Regions from separate parts of the Virgibacillus sp. CM-4 genome, predicted to be linked through region 1. Evidence: riboswitches for the same ligand, from Rfam matches in the RefSeq annotation. Region 1 holds a riboswitch; each other region holds the start of a gene.
What was found. A riboswitch is a leader RNA that binds a small molecule or an ion and turns the genes downstream of it on or off. The one in region 1 is predicted to bind thiamine pyrophosphate.

Region 1 (5,162 bases):
TGAAGCCAAACAATCGCTTATTGAGCGGCCAAATGCAGAAGAATTTAAAACGAATATCCTTTTCTCCCCTAGAACTGTCCCTTGTACCAACTGAAATATCCTAACTTCATGGAAAAGAGTACGGTAATTAGAAATACGATTAGCATCATGCCTAAAAAACCCCAATCCTTCCATTTCAATGTAAATTGACGATAAAACGTACGATCTCGATCCCCGTTAAATCCTTTTGACTCCATCGCTATTGCGGTACGTTCCGCTTTTCGTATAGCCCCGGCCAGCAAGGGGATAGCAAATCGTTTATATTGTTGAATGGAACCTTTGATGCCATTAGCACGATGGATTCCTCTAATACGATGCGCTGATCGGATTTGAATTAATTCTTCTTTTATTAATGGTAGAAAACGGTACCCTGCTAATACGCCATAAGCAAGTTTAGGTGGAAGCTTGAACTGCTGCATGACACTCAAAATAAAATCAACCATGTTTGTTGTAAAAATAAACATAAATGATAAAGAAGCAAAGGCGAGCATTCGTAATGTTAATGCGGCTGCTACTGTTACATCTTCTTTTGGTAAATCCCAAAATAGAATGTGCATCGTGACACCCGGATTCGTTGGTTGATCTGCAAACGCAATGGTTGTCCAAAGCATGCCAAAGGATAATAAAAAAATAACCGAGAAATAAAGCGTGTACCATTTCCATGCTACTTTTCCACATATAATGGTAACCATTACGGTGAACATGCAGTAAATTAATGGTGTAAAAGGGTCGAATACAAACGTCAGTAAACAAACTAAGAGAACAACTGTAATTGCTTTCAAACTGGGGTTAAGTTGATTTAGAAACGAACACATGGCGATCCTCCTCCATTTGTTGTTTCAATTGAATTCGATTGGGATAATCTAAATGCCATCGTTTAATTACTGACTTTTCTTGTTTCCATAATTGATCAGGCGATTGATCAGCTACAATTTCCCCTTTTTCTAAAACAAGCACACGATCAGCGTACTTATCAACCAGATCCATATCATGTGTAACCATGATAATCGTAGTGCCTTGTCTATGTCTTTGCTCCAACAGATCCATTATTTTCGCAGTGGAGGCAGCATCTTGTCCAAATGTCGGTTCATCTAAGAAAAGGACCTGTTGATCATCCACAATCATTGTTGCTACACTCAGTCTTCGTTTTTGTCCTTGACTTAATGAATAGGGATGCAGATGCCCCGAACCCTGTAATTCACAATGTGATAGCGTGTTCTGAACTTGTTCCTGAATCACGCTTTCTCGATGCTCACCGCCTAGTCGTAAACTAAAGGCAATCTCGTTATAAACCGTATCTGTGATAAATTGATGTTCAGGATTTTGAAAAACGTATCCAATTTGTTTTCGTACATCTTTCTCCTGCCATTCATTAAGGGGACGTTGATATAAGCGAATATCACCATTGGAAGGTTGGTCTATTCCACTTAATAAACGCGTCATGCTTGTTTTTCCGCTTCCATTCGGTCCGACGATTGCTACAAAGGATTGATCGTATAGACGGACAGTTAATTGGTTTAGAATTCGCTGCTGGTTTTTATAAAGATTCACATCCGATGCAGAGAGAATAACGTTCTTTTTCTGTGGCTTTGCTATCTCTACACGGTTTCTTTCTAAGAAGCTGGCATCCATAGTGACCGATGATAACACATCCTCGTTTGACAATGGTATCTTCTTATAACTTGCCTTGTTTTGTCTGGTAGCTGTAAGTACAAGATCAGTTATTTTAGGTAGCCTAATCCCTTGCTGCTGAAGCATTTCTCTATTTGTTTCAATAAGTTTAACGAGAGGACCATCATAGATACCTTTGCCTGTTTTGGACAAGATAAATGCACGGTTGATAAAAGTAATCCAGCCTTCCAGTTGATGTTCAATAACGATAAGCCCGATCTGCTGTTCTTTGCATACATGTCTTATTGTTTGAATAAATTCCTTTGTTGATTTTGGATCTAAATTAGCAGTTGGTTCATCGAGAACAAGATAATTTGGTTGTAGTGCAAGTACGCAAGCGAGTGCTAACTTTTGCTTTTGTCCACCAGAAAGTGTATTTATTGAAGCATGCTTATACGAGCTTAATTGAACCAATTCTAATGCCTCATCGATCTTTGCTTCTATTTCGTTGGAAGGTGTGCGAATATTTTCTAGTCCAAAAGCAATCTCATCTTCCACCGTTAACATACAGAACTGCGTTTCGGGGTCCTGAAATACGACTCCTACTTGTTTACTTATTGTACCAGGATGAGCCTCTCGAATGGAGTGATCGTATATATGGATATCGCCTTTGAGCATACCTTCCAATTCTCGAGGGTATATCCCATTTAAACAACGTGTCAGTGTACTCTTGCCACTTCCACTTGGGCCTAGTAATAGCATTGCTTCCCCTTTATTTAATTGGAAACTTAGCGTTTGGATAATTGCTTTTTCATCATTTCCATCAAACCAAAGAGAAAGTTCGGAAACATTAATCATGATACGGAACGTTCCTTTCTTATTTGTTTTCCTAAAGCAAAACTGGAAAGTACGCCCGTTTTGGCAAGGGAATCGCTGATGGTTTTCCCAATTAAGCCAGCAATAATGGCACCACTAATCATTCTGATGACCAGCATACTTACAATATAAGGGGTGGAAAGAGCGGTAAAACCGGATCTAAAGTAACCCCATACAAAACTAAAGATAGCGGCGCCAATACCAGCCAGCATAAGGACCCATAAGGAATAACGCTTGTATCGAGTGGCAGCAAAGGCAGCCTCTGCTCCTAACCCTTGAATCATTCCTGTAATAATAATAATCGGGCCCATCGCGTTTCCTAGCAACATTTCGACGGTAGCAGCAATCGTCTCTGATAAAAACGCTGCTCCTGGTTTGCGAATGATATAGGCAGCAATGATAGATACGATAAACCAGATTCCAAATATAAAATCGTAACCAATTGGTCCTAGCAAGGATACGAGGAGTTTTCCAACTGGTAAAAATGCTAAATAAACAATTCCGAACACGACGGCAAGTACGGACATCACAATGATTTCTTTCAACTTCCAGTTATTCATTTATTTTCTCCTTCTTTGAAGGGCTGTTGGCAGAAATCGTGGTTGTCATAACAGTATGTGAAGATTTTAAATTTTCCATGTTGGTAAATACGCGTTCAAGGCCATCAAAAACCTTTTCACCATCGCCATCTAGTCGTGTTGCATAGTGAATAGAAGAAACATCAATACCATGTAATTTCATTTCTTCGATTTGGTTATAAATCATATTCATATAATTTCCGCCTCCTAGCGGATACAATGAAAACTTTCCAGCTACTTCCTGGCTCATTCGTTTTAGTAATTTGGTATTTAACCGCTCATCATCCTCTGATAAATAAACATCTCCATCAGAATCTCCAGGACAGCCGATGGAATAGGTGCCACTGAAAACTACATGACGACCAGTGTTTGCCGCATGTAGAAAGAGCGCCTTCGTTACATCAAAAACATGAGATATTCTCCCTCGGACACAGGTTTCTACATCTGTCGTTTTCATCCAAACCTTCGATGTATCAACTTCCTTTAATGAAGCTGTAATAACATCTACGAATTGATCCGTCATTGGATAAATAGCAAATGTACAGCCTGCAATCCTACTTGTGCTACATGTGATCGGTTGGTTGTTCAACGTAATCTCCTCCTTATCGATACATACACAAAAAAACTGCATTCTTGGGAATGCAGTCTTCATAAATAATATGATAAGGCAATGCCTTTTCCATTTTATTGAACGACTGCACTTCCCCACGCTAGTATTATCTAGATCGGGTTCTAAGGGTCAGATCATTTTCCTCTCAGCCATCTTAAAATAGCTCCCCTAGTGCAATAAAAATAGATATGCAGTTTTTATATGTCCATCTATTAGAATAGTTGAATTCGAATCATTTGTAAATATGTTAGATTTTATCTTGTCTTTTAACTAATTAAAAAAATCCAGGAAAATTTTTCAGGTCATGTTGAATCATGGTAATCAGGTATTAGGCTTAGGAATAGGTTTAAGCTGTGTTATAATTAAGAAAGATTTAAGCAAGAAAAGGAGGTGAGTATAAATGACGATTGAGTTGTTAAATGAACTTTTTAATGATGTATCTCCGCTATCACTGTATTTAAGTCTATTATTGACGATTGTCACGACATATCAATTTCTAGCTATCGATGCTAGAAGTATAATGGAAAATAACAATGTATTAACGAGGGAATATCATAATCAGCGGGTAAGATTATTGCCAATGCAGGAACTGCTAGGAGAATGTGCAGAAATCTTGCAATGGTTAGTTAAAAAGACGAAGCGTATCGCTTCACCAGACGATGATACAGACCAGCAGTCCTTCTCGTTTTTTAAAGATTTATTACAACGAGGAGGAAAACAATGCAAGGTCAATTTATACTCACTTTTCTTAAAAAATATGCCATTGTCGGTATCATTCTAATCTTTTTTTTAACGGGGTGCCAAGCAGATAGTGGATTATTTCATTTTGACAATCCATTCTCCGGGCTCATGAAATATGTAGCTGTGTTATTTGGAGGGGATTATGGTCTATCCATTATTTTAATAACGGTGCTTATTCGTTTGCTCTTAATGCCTTTATCATTAAAACAAACAAAAAGCGGCGCTAAGATGAAAGAGAAAATGAATGAAATGAAGCCTGATATGGACGCTATTACAGAAAAATATAAAGGGAAAACAGATCAAGAGTCCAAAACCAATATGCAACAAGAAATGATGCAGCTTTATCAAGAGCATCAATTCAACCCGTTAACCTCTATGGGATGTTTGCCAATGCTTATTCAATTTCCGGTGATTATCGCTTTTTATTATGCAATTAGAAACTCACCGGAAATCGCGACCCACTCATTCTTATGGTTTAATCTAGGCGAAGTTGATCTCATTTTGCCATTTATTGCAGCTGCGATATATTTTATTCAGTCACGTGTTTCAATGATTGGTATGGATGAAAAACAAAAGAAACAAATGGCCATTATGGGACTTCTTTCACCTGTGATGATTGGGTTCATTTCATTTAATACCCCAGCAGCTTTGCCGTTATATTGGACGGTCAGCGGGATATTTCTAGTATTTCAAACATTACTTGCTAA
Region 2 (5,162 bases), on a different contig from region 1:
TAACCGCAGCATGGTTAGGTACGCAAGGACTATTTGTTGGAATTATTATAGCGCTTCTTGTCACAGAACTTTTCAGAATATTGATAAATTCGAATTTGACTATTAAAATGCCAGAAGGTGTTCCAGACGGGGTTACACGCTCCTTCAAAGCATTAGTACCTGCGGTGATCATTTTAATTATTCTAGGTTTTTTCCAGGCATTAATGAATGTGTTCGCAGAGCAAAGTATTTTTGAAGTTATCTTTAATGCAATTCAAGAACCGTTACAAGGTTTGGGGAATACTTTGCCCGCAGCAATGGTTGTATCCTTTCTTAATCACTTATTATGGTTCTTTGGTTTACATGGGACGAATATTATTGGATCAGTAATTGAACCGGTCTACTTGCCACTGATTGAACAAAATCTCGATTTATTTAAGAGCGGTATGTCAGCATTTGACGTACCTAATATTGTAACAAAACCATTCTTAGATTCATTTGTTTTTATGGGTGGATCAGGAACGACCATTGCATTGTTAATTGCAGTCTTTATTGTAATACGTAGAGAGAGAAACCATCCATATCGACAAGTTGCAAAGTTATCAGCGCCAGCAGGGCTATTTAACATTAATGAACCGGTTATTTTTGGACTACCAATTGTATTAAACCCTGTGATGTTAATTCCATTTATATTGATTCCTGTAACATTGACGATTACATCCTATATTGCATTAGCTACTGGTATAGTGCCAAGAACAGTGGCAATTCTTCCATGGACAACACCGCCAATTTTAAGTGGTTATCTAGTAACAGGCGGTAGCTGGCGTGGAATTGGGCTTCAAGTATTTAATTTAGTGCTGGCTGTTATCATGTATATTCCATTCATTTTAGCAGGTGCAAGAACCTTAAAGAGAAATAAGGGGGAATAACCATGACTACAAAAGAAGATGTACAGATGCTATCCTTTTCGATTATACTTCATGCTGGAAATGCAAGGTCATCTGCAATGGAAGCTATTTCTTTAGCAAAATCTTATCAATTTGCTGAAGCACGACAAAAAATAGCAGAGGCGGATGAAGAATTTACAGAAGCTCATCATATTCAAACGAAATTTTTACAGGAAGAAGCAGAAGGGAACCAAACAGAGGTTTCCGTCATTCTAATACATGCACAGGACCATCTAATGACCGCCATGACAGTAAAAGATTTAGCTAGTGAAATGATTGATATGTATGAAAAGATGCAAATCCTAGAGGAGGGAAACAAATGAAGATTATTTTAGTTTGTTCTGCGGGGATGTCGACTTCCATGCTTGTAAAAAAAATGAAACAATCAGCTGACGATAGAAATATAATGGCCGAGATTAATGCGGTAGCAGAATCACAATTAAAGAACGAGCTGGATGATCTTGATGTTGTATTAATTGGTCCACAAGTCCGTTATTTAGAAAAGAAGATTAGAGAGCAGTTGGAACCAAAAGGAATCGCTGTTGATGTAATTGATCAAATAGCTTATGGCATGATCCAAGGAGATAAGGTTTTAGATCAAGCCATCGCTTTAAAGAAATAGAAGAATAATAGAAATGAAGTTGTACGAAAAAAATTGCGCCTTTACAATTTATGGCAAGCTTGTTAAGCTGATTTTGTTGGTAAATTAAAACTAAATGGAATCTTTTCAACACTAGGGGAGCTATGTAAAGTAGCTGAGAAGAGCGTAGGAATCGTTTTGACCCTTCGTACCCGAACAGGATAATGCCTGCGTGGGAAAGTGTGGTCAATAGGGATACTTTATTGACTGCATTCACGACGAATGCAGTCTTTTTTATGAGGAAGTATCATGGTTTTCTTTCATACATGTGCACCTCCGGTTAGGCCTTTGTTGAAAAGATTCTTCTTATGGGAGGCGATTTTCGTGCAAGAAAAATGGGGATTTTTAGAAAATGTACCTCATGATGCTGCCATTAACATGGCATTAGATGAGGCATTACTTAATTGGCATCATGAAGGAAAAATACCGCCTACATTACGTTTTTATCAATGGATAGCCCCCACGCTTTCAATTGGTCATTTTCAAAAAGTAGACGGAAAAATCGATGTAGAAGGTATTCAAAACCATCAATGTCAATTTGTGCGGAGAATGACTGGGGGCAGTGCAGTTCTGCATGATGATGAACTAACGTATAGTATTGTAATATCTGAACAACATCCGGCAATTGCTTCATCGATTCGTCAAGCGTACTATGATTTGTCAAAAGGCATACTACGAGGCTATCAAAATTTAAACATTCCAGTTGATTATGCCGAATCGTTTTCAAAAGAACGGAGTAGTATTTGTTTTGAGAGACCCGCATTCTATGAAATGGTTGCAGATGGCAAAAAGATATCTGGTAATGCACAGACAAGAAAAAAAGGAGTATTGCTCCAACATGGTTCGATTCCGATATCGATGAATGTAGATATGTTATTCGATCTTTTTTTATTTCCTTCTGAACGTGTCAAGGAGAGAAAAAAACAGGCATTTTGGAAAAAAGCTACGACGATTAATCAGGTAACGCAAAGGAAACATTCCTATGAAACGGTTAAAACAGCTTTTTTAGAAGGATTCGGAGAGGGATTGAATATTGAACTTGAACCTTTTACATTAACAAAAAGCCAATGGAATGAAGTATACGATCTAGCAGAACGAAAATATACAGATAATACAATCAAAGGAGTTGTATCCCATGCCTAAAGATCAAACATATATACGAAAGCCGGAGTGGTTAAAAACAAAAATAAACACGAATAAATCCTACAGAGGATTAAAGAAATTAATGCGCGAAAATCGCCTGAATACAGTGTGTGAAGAAGCACGCTGCCCAAATATACATGAGTGTTGGAGTGAACGTAAAACTGCGACGTTTATGATCTTAGGAGATACATGTACAAGAGGATGCCGCTTTTGTGCTGTAAAAACTGGATTACCAAATGAATTAGATTGGGGAGAGCCAGAAAGGGTGGCTAATTCGGTTACCGTTATGGGGCTACGGCATGTTGTAGTTACAGCAGTGGCACGTGATGATTTAAATGATGGGGGAGCGGCTGTATTTGCTGAGACGGTACGAGCAATTCGAAGAAAAAACCCAGGATGTACGATTGAAATTCTACCATCAGATATGAAAGGGGACTACGAGAGTCTATATACATTGATGGATAGTGCACCAGATATTTTTAATCATAATATTGAAACGGTACGCAGGCTAACAAAACGTGTAAGAGCTAGAGCGATGTATGATCGGTCTCTTCAATTATTGGAACGCGTGAAGGAAATCGCTCCTAAAACACCGACCAAATCTAGTATTATGGTTGGTTTGGGTGAGGAGAAAGCGGAAATCATTCAAGCAATGGATGATCTTTTAGCGCATAAAGTCGATATTATGACAATTGGTCAGTATTTACAACCAACAAAAAAACATTTGAATGTTGAGCGTTATTACCATCCAGATGAGTTTGCCGAGTTAAAACAAATTGCACTTGAGAAAGGATTTTCACATTGTGAAGCTGGACCATTGGTTCGATCTTCTTATCATGCAGATGAACAAGTAACCCAAGCCTCGGCGCAACGTCGAATTAACTATATGAAAGGCTATGAAAAACAGGAAAAAAAAGAAGTAGATTTTACTTTCTAACATTTCCAATCCGTTATGAAACCTCCATTTCTTGTTTTTCGTATAGAAACATAATATAGTTAAAAGCTATAGTTGTAATAGAAATGGAGCGTATACAGATGAAGTCAATAACAATTAAACAACTAGCTGGTAGATTCAATCTGGAAATATTGGCTGGAGAGGATCAACTTGATCGATCCATTACCAAGGCGAGAACGCATCGCCCTGGGTTAGAATTTATCGGCTACTTTGACTTTTTTCCGATGGAACATGTCCAAGTGCTCGGACGAAAAGAAATTACGTATTTACATCAGCTGACACATGAGGAGCGACGATTACGAATTGGTAATATTGTAAATTACCACCCTCCTTGCTTTATCGTTACATCAGAGCAAGCTGGGCTGACATATTTAACGCAGTTTTGTAAAGAAGAGGGAATACCTTTATTACGAACGAAAGAGCCTACGTCAACATTTATCGAGAAATATGATGCCTACATGGTGAAGGCGTTAGCGCCAGAAACGGCAGTCCATGCGGTGTGTGTCAATATTTTTGGGTTAGGTATTCTAATTAGAGGAAAGTCAGGAATTGGCAAAAGTGAGATTGCACATGCTTTAATTGGCAGAGGTCATCGATTAGTAGCAGATGATATTGTTGTCTTGAAGAAGCTTGGTCCAGATACATTACTCGGAACACATAATCAAACGAATAAAGAGTTTCTCGCTCTCCGAAGTGTTGGCTTATTAAATGTAGTAAGGGTGTATGGGCAGAAGGCATTTCAAGAAGAAACGAGAATAGCCTTAGATATCAAATTAACCGAATGGGAAAAGGACGCACTGAATAATGAGTTAGAGGTAGAAACTGAATCGAGTGAATATATGGATGTGACAGTTCCTAAAATAGAAATTCAACTGCAACCAGGTCGAGATGTGGTTGGGTTGATTGAGGCTGCTGCTAATAATTGGTATTTGCAACAGCAAGGATATAGTGCTGCTGAAGAATTTATGGAACGATTAGATTTGGATATGGAAGACAATCAAGGATAAATCATTGCTGTCATTCGCTCAGCTTGATTTTTAACAAAGGAATCCCATAGGAACATTATACTGCAGTTGCATAGGTGAAAGGCTGATTTGTACGTCAGCCTCTTTTTTATAAGTTCAAACGTTTCTTCATAGACAATGATTTGCTAAAACCAACGAATATCCGCTATAATTTAACCAATTATGTAACCGACAATATAGGCAGCTAAGAATTACAGCAAAGATGCTAGGAGAATGATATGTTGAATGTTTTGGATTTACTAATAGCGTTTGTCATCGCAATCTTAACTGCTTTTCTAACAACCTACCCGGTAAAGAAATTTGCAACGCTTGTCGGTGCAGTTGATTTTCCTAATCACCGGAAAATACATACAAAGGTAACACCTCGACTAGGTGGCATTGCTATCTTTTTGGGGACAATAGCTGGTTTGCTCTATTTGCAGCCAGTGCATCCACATCTACCAGAAATTGCTGCAGGTGCAGTAGTAATTGTG
Region 3 (5,162 bases), on a different contig from region 1:
GAGAGACCAGCCCCAACTGGAGAGAGCACTGCTCCAACTCAAGAGAAAAGACTGCTCAAAACAGAAGAGTTCTGACGTTTACATGCCCACCTGGTCAGTCCTATTTGACGCTTATGAACGCAGTTCTTATTCACTTGACTTGACAGGTTTTTAGAAAAAATGTATCCTTAAACGCTGTATGTTAATTTAAAATGCTTATTAAATCTCACATACAACTGACGAAAAAGGTAAACATAAGAAAAGTCAGTAGATGGTTATGTGAGATTTTTTTGTATGGAATTGAGAGGAGCAGATTGTTGAAGAATAGAATGAAGCAAGATCAAACCATAGATAAGCCAGTTCTTTTTCTAAGTGGAGGGGCGCTACTTGCCTTTGTGATTCTTGCATTAATAAACCAGGAAATGGTTACAAATACAGTTAATACGATGTTTAACTGGTCGGTAACCTATTTCGGCTCCATCTATCAAGTTCTGATGGTTGGGACTTTAGTTATTGCATTAATACTAGGCTATTCCAAATTTGGGAAGATTCGATTAGGAAAATTAGAAAAGCCAGAGATCGGAACGTTCAAGTGGATCTCGATTATCATGTGTACGCTGCTAGCGGCGGGTGGTGTCTTCTGGGCTGCTGCTGAGCCGTTAAGTCACTTTTTAACCGTACCGCCACATTTCTCAGGAATTGAAGCTGGCACTGCTGAAGCAGTAGTACCTGCACTTGCAGCAAGTTTTGTCGATTGGGGATTTGTCTCATGGGCAATTTTAGGAACATTAGGTACGATTGTACTCATGTACTCCCATTATCATCGGAACGCACCATTAAAGCCGAGATCGTTGCTTTATCCGATATTTGGGGATAAAATTATGAGAAAAAGTGCACTTGGTACGTTTGTTGATGCCTTTTCGATTGTGTCAGTGGCAGCTGGTACGATTGGTCCAATTGGATTCCTTGGATTACAAGCAGGTTACGGATTAAGTGCATTGTTCGGTGTACCAAATAATTTAGCTGTGCAATGTCTTATTGTTATCGTCATTGTTCTAGCAGCTGGGATTTCTGCTGCGACAGGGATTCATAAAGGAATTCAAATATTAAGCAGCTATAATATTATACTGGCAGTTTGTTTAATGGTGGCCGTCCTTATCCTAGGACCAGCACTATTCATTTTTGATTCGTATGTGCAATCATTTGGATTATATGTTCAAGACTTTCTAACCTTGAATACGTTCCGTGGAGACGGAGCTTGGCTTGGCTTATGGACCGTCTTTTTCTTTGCCTGGTTCATCGGCTATGGTCCAATGATGGCCATGTTTGTTAGTCGTATTTCACGTGGACGTACAATTCGTGAGCTTGTGACTGCTGTTGCGGTAATTGCTCCTGTAGTAACAACATTCTGGTTTACTGTCGTTGGTGGAACAGGGATTTTTGCTGAAATGAATAACCCTGGTGCCGTTTCTGAAGCCTTAAATAGTGCTGGACCTCCAGCAGCAATGATTGCTATCGCCGAACAGTTACCGCTTGGTACAATTATCGGTTTCTTCTTTTTAGTGGCAACGATTGTATTTGTTCTAACAACTACCGATTCAATGTCATTAACTATTTCGATGGCGATCACAGGCAACGGAGATCCATCTAAATTCTTACGTGTATTTTGGGCGATTCTTATGGGACTTGTCGCAACTGTACTCATCACTATTGGTGAGGATAGTGTTGGATCGTTGCAATCCTTTATCGTCGTTACGGCTGTGCCAGTATCCTTACTCATGTTAACCACATTCTGGACAGCTCCGCGTGCAAGTCGTGAACTTGCGAAAGAACAAAAGATTGATGAGAAACAACGCTATACCAAATAGCACAGATTTGAAGGAGCTGGTTTTTAAGTCAGCTCCTTTTTTTATAAAAGAACAGAAAGAAGAATAGAAAATTGGTCGTTTTTGGTAGACGAATAGTCCAAAATCATGTATTTTATAGACAAATGTCTATTAAATAATTAAATTACGCTTCACTAGGGGTGCCTTTACGTAATGGCTGAGATACATGTGAGACATGGAGACCCTTTGAACCTGAACTGGGGTAAGAACCAGCGGAGGAAAGTGACATGACTAGTGTGTATCGACGATATTATTGAATATGCTGAACGATTCATGCCACTTTTCCTTTGCTGGAAAAGTGGCATTTTTTAATGAAAAGGAGAAGGGAGTTATGAAATTAATTGCGGTGACGAGTGGTTCACAGAAGGAAGCGCGTCTTTTCCAGGTAATAATGGGCATTAGTCCATATGTTGACGCTATCATGTTAAGAGAAAAACAGATGACCAAGAGTGGCTATTCTTTGTTCGTTCAACGACTACTTGCACAAGGTCTTCCAGCAGAAAAACTAATTATTCATGTCCACCAGATTCTACCTAAGGAGACAGCTGTACCAACGCTTCATCTTCCGGAAAATAGATTGCCAGAGGTAGACTGCCTCCAAAAAAAATACCCTTGTTTACAAATTGGTGTATCGACGCACTCCCTTGAAGTAGCCAAGAGGGCAGAGCAGGTAGGCGCTGCTTATGTTTTGTATGGGCATGTCTTTTCAACAGCGAGCAAAAAGGGAGTAAAGCCAAGGGGAGTAAAACAATTAGCGACAGTCGCGAAAGCATTGAATATTCCCGTATATGCAATTGGTGGAATTACAACCGGGAAGGTAAATGATATATATCAAGCAAAGGCAGGTGGGGTTGCTGTGATGTCAGGTATCTTCAGCCATACTGATCCATTAGAAGCAGTAAAGTCATTTCGAAAGGAGGTGAACGGATATGAAGGAACACGTTGATGTAGTGATTATAGGTGGAGGCGTTATTGGGCAATCCGTTGCTTACTATTTAAGTAGAAGTGGGGTTGCAACGACGGTAATTGAACAAAATAGAATTGGAAGAAAAACTACACAAGCTTCTGCGGGCATGCTTGGGGTGCATACAGAAAATGATCAGCAAGGTACGTATTATCAATTTTGCCAAGCAAGTAGAAATATGTATGCATCTCTAAGCGACGAACTATTTTCGTTATCAGGGATTGATATCCAGCTTTCCACCAACGGTATGCTCGAGATAGCTACGAATGAAGAACAGAAGCAAAGACTGCAAGCAAAACAAAAGGCATTTGAAGGCTTGGAATGGTTGGATGGGGGAGGGATTAGGCAACGAACATCAGCATTAACGCATGCTGTAGGAGGATTGTACATGCAGCAAGATGGGAATGTGGAACCTTTGGCTGTATGTGAAGCTTTTAAACAGGCGTCTTTAGGAATGGGCAGCCAAGTAATCGAGAATTGTCGCGTTGCGAATATAGATCGTGTCCGTGATGTTTTTCATATCCAATTCGAGAACGGTGGTATCTCAGCGGATCATGTGGTTGTTGCGGCTGGTGCGAATAGTGGGAAGTGGTTTGAAGCAACAGGTTTAAAGAATCCGATGATCCCGACAAAAGGAGAATGTTTTGCCATCAAGCCAAGCGATCCCTCTATTGAGCAGACATTATTTTTTCACAATTTGTATTTGGTGCCAAAACGAGATGGACGCTACATTATTGGAGCAACTAGTTATCACTACGATAGCAGTAGCTATACGTCAACAGGAGGCATTTTTGAGTTAATGAATCGCCTATTTAGGTTGTTCCCATCCCTTCAGCAGGAAGAATTGCATAGCTGTTGGACTGGCGTGCGTCCAGGTACCAAAGATGGCAGACCAATCATTGAGGAGCATCCCGATGTTTCTAATTTGTATTTTGCCACCGGTCATTACCGGAATGGTATTCTTCTTGCTCCAGCTACAGGGAAACTTGTCAGTGATATGGTCTTAAACCGTTATGTGCCAGCTTCGATCGAACGTCTTTTCACACCAGCACGTTTTAGGAAAGGGAGGGTAAGATATGCAAATACACGTGAACGGACGGCAAATGGAGGTAGTTAAGGATTCAACGATCGGTGATCTATTAAATCGTTTTAACATTCAAGAGAAGCTTGTGGTAGTTGAACAGAATCAACAAATTATCAATAAAGTCGTATATAACCAAACAACATTAACCGATGGCGATGTTATAGAAATCGTTCATTTTGTAGGAGGGGGATAAGTCATGTTAATGATTGGAGAAAAATCATTCCATTCTCGACTGATGCTAGGTACTGGAAAGTATCCGACATTTCAAAGCCAAAAAAAGGCGGTGCAAGTATCCGAAACAGAAATTCTAACCTTTGCAGTCAGAAGAATGAACATTTTTGATGAAAACGAGCCGAATTTATTGGAAGAATTAGATTTACAGCAGTATGATTTACTACCAAATACTGCTGGAGCTAAAACAGCCGATGAGGCAGTAAGGATTGCCCGCTTAGCCCGGGCTTCTGGTTTATGTGACATGATTAAAGTAGAAGTTATCGGCTGTGAGAAAACGTTGCTGCCTGACCCTTTTGAAACGATGAGAGCTTCGGTACAACTGTTAGAGGAAGGGTTCACTGTATTAACCTACACCTCTGATGATGTTGTATTAGCAAAACGATTGGAAGAAGCAGGTGTACATGCGATTATGCCAGGAGCCTCACCAATTGGATCGGGGCAGGGCATTATCAATACAATGAATCTACAATTTATTATCGAACAATCTGATATCCCAGTAATTGTTGATGCAGGGATTGGCTCTCCAAGTGATGCTGCTTATGCCATGGAGCTTGGAGCAGATGGGGTTTTATTAAATACAGCTGTATCTGGCGCAAAAGATCCAATTCGAATGGCAGAAGCAATGAAGTTGGCCGTACAATCTGGCCGATTAGGTTATGAAGCCGGGCGTATCCCTAAACGAATGGATGGAATGAAGAGCAGTCCAGATACGGCGATGATCGAATGATAGCAGGACGTTATGCTCGTCAAGAACGATTTGCCCCGATAGGGAAGACAGGTCAATGTCGATTAGCTGCCAAACATGTGGTCATCGTTGGTGCGGGAGCATTAGGCAGTGCAAATGCGGAAATGCTTGTACGAGCAGGAATAGGTAAGTTAACTTTGATTGATCGTGATTATATTGAACTAAGTAATCTTCAGCGCCAACAGCTTTATACAGAAGCAGACGCGAAACAGAATCGAACGAAAGCAAGGACTGCCGAGCAACGATTACAAGCAATTAATCCGGAAGTAG
Region 4 (5,162 bases), on a different contig from region 1:
GGGCAAGCAACAGCAACAACATTGGCGACTAAGGTAACTGTATCTCGACAGGCAGTTGTAAAACACCTAACGGTTATGGATGATGCGGGACTAGTTTCCTCCAACCGTGTTGGGCGGGAAGTTAGATATAATGTGTGTCCAAATCAACTATCGAGGGCAGCGGAGTGGATGGAAAAAATAGCAGCGGAGTGGGATAAACGATTGGAATGGATTAAACGTATAGCAGAAGAAAAAGATAACTCTGAGTTGACGTGATAATACTCCCCCATCCCCGGTGGAATCCACAAAGTCAACATACCTCTTCATTATTCCGATGTAAGGAAGATAAATTTTAAAGATAGTATTAAATATACAATAATTTAATAAAAGGTGATGATACATTATGGATACTCAAGTAACTACGGAATTTAAAATACTTAGTCCTGCCACTGACGTGTTTGAAGCCTTCGTAGACCCAGGTGAAATAGGAAGATTTTGGTTTTCCTCAAGTTCTGAAAGATGGGAACAAGGTAAAACGGTTACACTGAAATATGATGAATTCGAAGCAGAAGGAACAATCAATGTTTTAGAAGTCGAGAAAAATAGGAAAGTCGTGTTTTTGTGGGGGTATGAAGATGATGATGTGAGGGAAGTTACGATTACACTGAAAGAGTTGGATAATACGAGTACAATAATTGAAGTAATCGAATCAGGGTTTATTGAAGATGACCCCCAAATAGTAAACAAAATGATTGGGCAAAAAGGAGGGTGGGTCTATACACTAACTTGCTTAAAGGGTTATTTAGAAAATGGTGTTACTAATTTAAGAGCATCAATACTTAAATAACCGAATTACGTAATTTCCTGATATCATTTATACAGACGCTTCTATCATGTTTGAAAGGATAATAAAATAATTTAACGATCTTCAAAGTAAACGGATGTATTTCCTTAGATGAAAGCATTTGACTTTAAGGTTTTAAAATATTATTCATCATAGGAGTTGATTATTTTGGCTAATGCACAAGCAGTTGTTGCCTATCACTTTCATGCAACACCAGATAAGGTCTTTGATGCATGGGTTAATCCAGAAAAAGTAAGACAATGGATGTTCCCGAATGGCAATATGGTAAAATGTGAAAATAATCCTAAAGTTGGTGGCTATTTCATTTTTGTTGACCGCCGTGAGAGTGAAGATATTCAGCATATAGGGCACTATTTGGAATTGGAGCACCCTAAACGCATTAAATTTACATGGGCTACAGTGGACGACCTACCTGATGCAGATCATGTAACTGTTGAGATTAACCCTTCAGAAAATGGCTCAGAGGTAACTTTAACTCATGAGGTAGATCCTGAATGGGCAGAGTATATACCTCAAACAAAGAAAGCATGGACCGTAATGCTTGAAGCAATGGACAAAGTATTAAGTTGAAAAAATTTTAGTTAGGTAAATTATTCAATATTCATCAATTGGGCACTTTTCTGTAATAAAGATCGGCGCTCGTATTGTACATAAGGGCCATATTATGGAATAGAATATGGTATAGTTAAAAATCTAAAAAGTTCCACATTGTAATTTTAGACAATACTTGTTAAGGGAGGCGTTCATTATGGCAAACAAAAAAGCTTTTTTCAATAAGAACTTAAAGGGGACAACGCCTAACTAACAAATTTGGCTTAGCGTTTCCCCGAAATTTGAAAGGGGAAAATGTATACTTACAGGTAATGTGAAAATTGAAGAATTGAACGAAGGAAACTGGTATGAATGCTGTGATTTGAAATTACCAGAGAAACAAGCGGAGTATATAGAGTCAAATGCTATATCAATTGCCCAATCAAAGTTAGAACCGTCATTAAAACCTTTTGCAATTTATTTTGAAGATAAAGTAGTGGGTTTCCTAATGTATAACACTGAAAAAGAGGAACTTGATGGTTATTGGATATTTAGAATAATGGTTGATGAGAATTTTCAAGGTAAGGGTATAGGGAAAGCTGCAACAAAGTTAATGATTTCAGAGATGAGTAAGTTGCCAGATGCAGAAAAAATTGTTGTTGGTTATCATCCAGAAAATCAGGAAGCTAACCACTTATATGCCAATTTGGGATTTATTGATAATGGTGACCAATTTGGAAAAGAAATTGCTGTTACCAAATATATAAACGAGTGAAGTTAAATAAGGGGGGAGTCGTTTTTTTGGTTCTCCCTTTCAAATTTAATAAATAGGATATTCCAGAATCGGACATTTATACTTAATAAGCGCCAATATTGAATCAAAGGGGCAGATTCTTGAGTAGCGTTAGGGAGCGGTGATGAGGTATGAGTGTACTTTTTAGAGTTGAGTTGTATGTAAAGGATATTGAGCGATCCTTAAAATTCTATCAAGATATTATTGGACTAGAACTCTACGGCAGAAATGAACGTTCAGGTCGTTTCAACTACGATTGCTTTTCATTGTTAATTGCTTCCGAATCAATCCTAGAGGATGTTCATTTTTTTAACAGTAAAGCTAAAAGTGACGTTAAAGGAAATGGTTTTGAATTAATTATTGTTGTAGATGAATTGGAAAAAGTGTATCAGCGATGTCTTGATAGTAACTACCCAATTGAAGTTGATGTGGAAAAATACCTCTGGGATATGAGAGGGTTTAAGATTACTGATCCAGATGGGTACTTTTTAAGAATTACTTCTAAATGATGTATGTTTACATAAACAATACTAGCTAATAGAAGAAGAAGACTATTCAATCAACGGGCGCTAGAAAGCACCTTGAGAAACATAGTATACGGAATTGAAATAAAGGCTAATAAAAAATTTAATTTCGGTAAGAAAACATTCTTTATATTAATAAATGCCATTTTTGCTATCATATATTTGATAAAATACCCCCTCAAAGATGGGTGGCATGATGCCATAATCACCCAGGACTCCTTAAAAAATAAGGGTTTATAGGTCATGAGTTTGTCTCATGACCCTTTTTGACCTTATTTTGAGGGCATTTTTCATAAGGTTTCCAAACATTACTGAATCTTTTTTCGAACTGCAACTGTAGTATGAATTTGTTTTGTAGTTTCAATATCAAAATCAATTTTCTTTTGATCTACTTTTATTCAGGACTGTTTGTTCACCTTTTTCATAAATAGCTATTAGCTTACGCACAACATTTAACTTAGGTACCACTTTGTAAACAAAGACTGCGACTAAAATACTTATAGCTGCTCCAACAATGACATCAGCTGGATAATGAACACCAGCCCAAATACGTGAAAGTCCTACGAATATCGCTATTATAATCCAAAATATTCTCGATCTCTTTTTAAGAAGAAAGTTATACAAAATGAAAAGAATAATATAGTGTGGTCACTTGGAAAAGAATTATCTATTTCGTGATCTATTAGATGATTCACATGAGATAATTCCTCAAAAGGTGGATCATTTGAATATATTATTCCGGAAATTTTTCCGATTATTTCGGCTAATAAGTAACCGCAAATAATCATCATTCGATTATTTTTGCTTCTTGTAAACCAAAAAGCTATGACCTAGGGCTAATAAAAATACCATATATTCAGCAACGAACACTATAGTAGGATTAAGATACGTGAGATCCTTACCTAGATTATTCACCATTCTAAACAAGTCAATATTCATTTCACTTATACTCAAATACTTTTCCTCCTTATCTTAACTGAAGAAAAGTATATATGTATTCTATAATGTAATAAATTGGAATTTTTTATATTTCGCTTTCACTTTTGTAAGGCAATTATATACTATATTATAATAAAAAGTCCTCTCCGTTGGAGGAGGGGGGTTTGGAGGAGAAATTTATGTTATATGTACAGATTCACCATTTTAGAATAACAAAGTTATAGAAATACTTTAACTAACCATATATCCTTGACATAAATTTTTTAAAACTATAACATTTAATATAAATTAATTATATGCACTAGGGGTGTTATTTAACTGAGATGAGTATTACCTCAAACCCTTTGAACCTGAACTAGCTGAAACTAGCGTAGGAAAGTGTAAACTCTAATACATACTTAAAGAGCGAATTGTGCCTTATTTTAATATGTAGTTAATTGTTTTACGCAACTTTCCTGATGGAAGGGTGCGTATTTTTTGTTCTATTATAATTTATTATAAATTTCATCAAAATTAAAAATATAGGGGTTGTTATGATGACTAGAACAGTGTTAGTAACAGGTAGTAGTAGAGGTTTAGGGGCAACTATTGCAAAGACATTAGCACAACAGGGATTTCAAGTGGTTATCAATTACTATCAAAGCAAAGATGCTGCTGAGAAGCTCGTTTCTAAGATTGGAAAGGAGAATGCTATTGCAATTCGGGCTGATGTAACAAATCGTGAAGAAGTAGATAAATTGATAAAAAAAGCAACGGAATATTTTGGTCAAATCGATGTTGTAGTCAACAATGCATTAGTAGACTTTAAATTTGATCCAAACAAACAGAAACCCTTCACAGAACTCACTTGGGATGATTATCAAAAACAACTAGATGGTACTTTAAAAGCAGCATTTAATGTAGTTCAAAGTGTCATACCTCAATTTATTGAACGACAAAATGGAAGTATTATAGGTATAGGTACTAATTTATATCAAAATCCTGTTGTACCCTACCATGAATATACAACAGCTAAAGCTGGATTAATAGGTTTCACACGTAATATCGCTTCTGAATTAGGATTATATGGTATAAAAGCGAATGTAGTTTCAGGTGGATTATTAAAAACGACTAACGCCAGTGGTGTTACAACACCAGAAGTATTCGATTTAATTGCTCAAACAACGCCATTGAAGAAGGTGACCACACCTCAAGATGTAGCCGATATGGTCGCTTATTTATCATCGGAAAAAGCGAACGGTATTACAGGTCAAAATTTCACAGTAGATGGCGGTTTGACAATGAACTAATAGCTTAAATTACCATAGATAATCTTTCAAAAAAAGAAGTATACAAGACAATTAATAATTATCTTGAGGTGTAAAAAATGACAGAAACGAAAGAAAAACAACTACACTTAGGTGTTTTGCTGTATGGTTGTGGACACCATCAAGCTGCTTGGTTAATGCCTGACTCAAGCGTTGAACGTATTGGAGACATTTCTTATTATCAAACATTAGCACAGTTAGCGGAAAAAGGTTATTTTGATGCA

Region 2: it holds a riboswitch for thiamine pyrophosphate, as region 1 does, so the genes downstream of both, M948_RS28230 (lipoate--protein ligase family protein) here and M948_RS31680 (YkoF family thiamine/hydroxymethylpyrimidine-binding protein) in region 1, are expected to answer to the same signal.
Region 3: it holds a riboswitch for thiamine pyrophosphate, as region 1 does, so the genes downstream of both, M948_RS26785 (thiamine phosphate synthase) here and M948_RS31680 (YkoF family thiamine/hydroxymethylpyrimidine-binding protein) in region 1, are expected to answer to the same signal.
Region 4: it holds a riboswitch for thiamine pyrophosphate, as region 1 does, so the genes downstream of both, M948_RS41285 (3-oxoacyl-ACP reductase) here and M948_RS31680 (YkoF family thiamine/hydroxymethylpyrimidine-binding protein) in region 1, are expected to answer to the same signal.

What each region holds. Positions count from the first base shown of each region.
Region 1 is NZ_AUQA01000003.1:96,960-102,121, forward strand. Features, by position in the region: gene M948_RS31665 (energy-coupling factor transporter transmembrane component T family protein) at 69-854, opposite strand; gene M948_RS31670 (ABC transporter ATP-binding protein) at 829-2,508, opposite strand; gene M948_RS31675 (ECF transporter S component) at 2,505-3,086, opposite strand; gene M948_RS31680 (YkoF family thiamine/hydroxymethylpyrimidine-binding protein) at 3,079-3,693, opposite strand; TPP riboswitch at 3,790-3,894, opposite strand; gene M948_RS43190 (hypothetical protein) at 4,115-4,495, shown strand; gene yidC (membrane protein insertase YidC) at 4,435-5,162, shown strand, end outside.
Region 2 is NZ_AUQA01000002.1:1,006,027-1,011,188, reverse strand. Features, by position in the region: gene M948_RS28245 (PTS sugar transporter subunit IIC) at 1-908, shown strand, start outside; gene M948_RS28240 (PTS lactose/cellobiose transporter subunit IIA) at 911-1,249, shown strand; gene M948_RS28235 (PTS sugar transporter subunit IIB) at 1,246-1,548, shown strand; TPP riboswitch at 1,652-1,762, shown strand; gene M948_RS28230 (lipoate--protein ligase family protein) at 1,891-2,709, shown strand; gene lipA (lipoyl synthase) at 2,702-3,646, shown strand; gene hprK (HPr(Ser) kinase/phosphatase) at 3,745-4,671, shown strand; gene M948_RS28215 (glycosyltransferase family 4 protein) at 4,908-5,162, shown strand, end outside.
Region 3 is NZ_AUQA01000002.1:644,079-649,240, reverse strand. Features, by position in the region: gene M948_RS26790 (BCCT family transporter) at 309-1,847, shown strand; TPP riboswitch at 1,992-2,103, shown strand; gene M948_RS26785 (thiamine phosphate synthase) at 2,197-2,811, shown strand; gene thiO (glycine oxidase ThiO) at 2,795-3,946, shown strand; gene thiS (sulfur carrier protein ThiS) at 3,906-4,106, shown strand; gene M948_RS26770 (thiazole synthase) at 4,110-4,874, shown strand; gene M948_RS26765 (ThiF family adenylyltransferase) at 4,871-5,162, shown strand, end outside.
Region 4 is NZ_AUQA01000008.1:74,495-79,656, reverse strand. Features, by position in the region: gene M948_RS41315 (ArsR/SmtB family transcription factor) at 1-255, shown strand, start outside; gene M948_RS41310 (SRPBCC family protein) at 383-826, shown strand; gene M948_RS41305 (SRPBCC family protein) at 992-1,414, shown strand; gene M948_RS41300 (GNAT family N-acetyltransferase) at 1,695-2,150, shown strand; gene M948_RS41295 (VOC family protein) at 2,300-2,677, shown strand; gene M948_RS44080 (phosphatase PAP2 family protein) at 3,065-3,316, opposite strand; gene M948_RS44075 (hypothetical protein) at 3,488-3,646, opposite strand; TPP riboswitch at 3,925-4,025, shown strand; gene M948_RS41285 (3-oxoacyl-ACP reductase) at 4,168-4,920, shown strand; gene M948_RS41280 (LLM class flavin-dependent oxidoreductase) at 4,998-5,162, shown strand, end outside.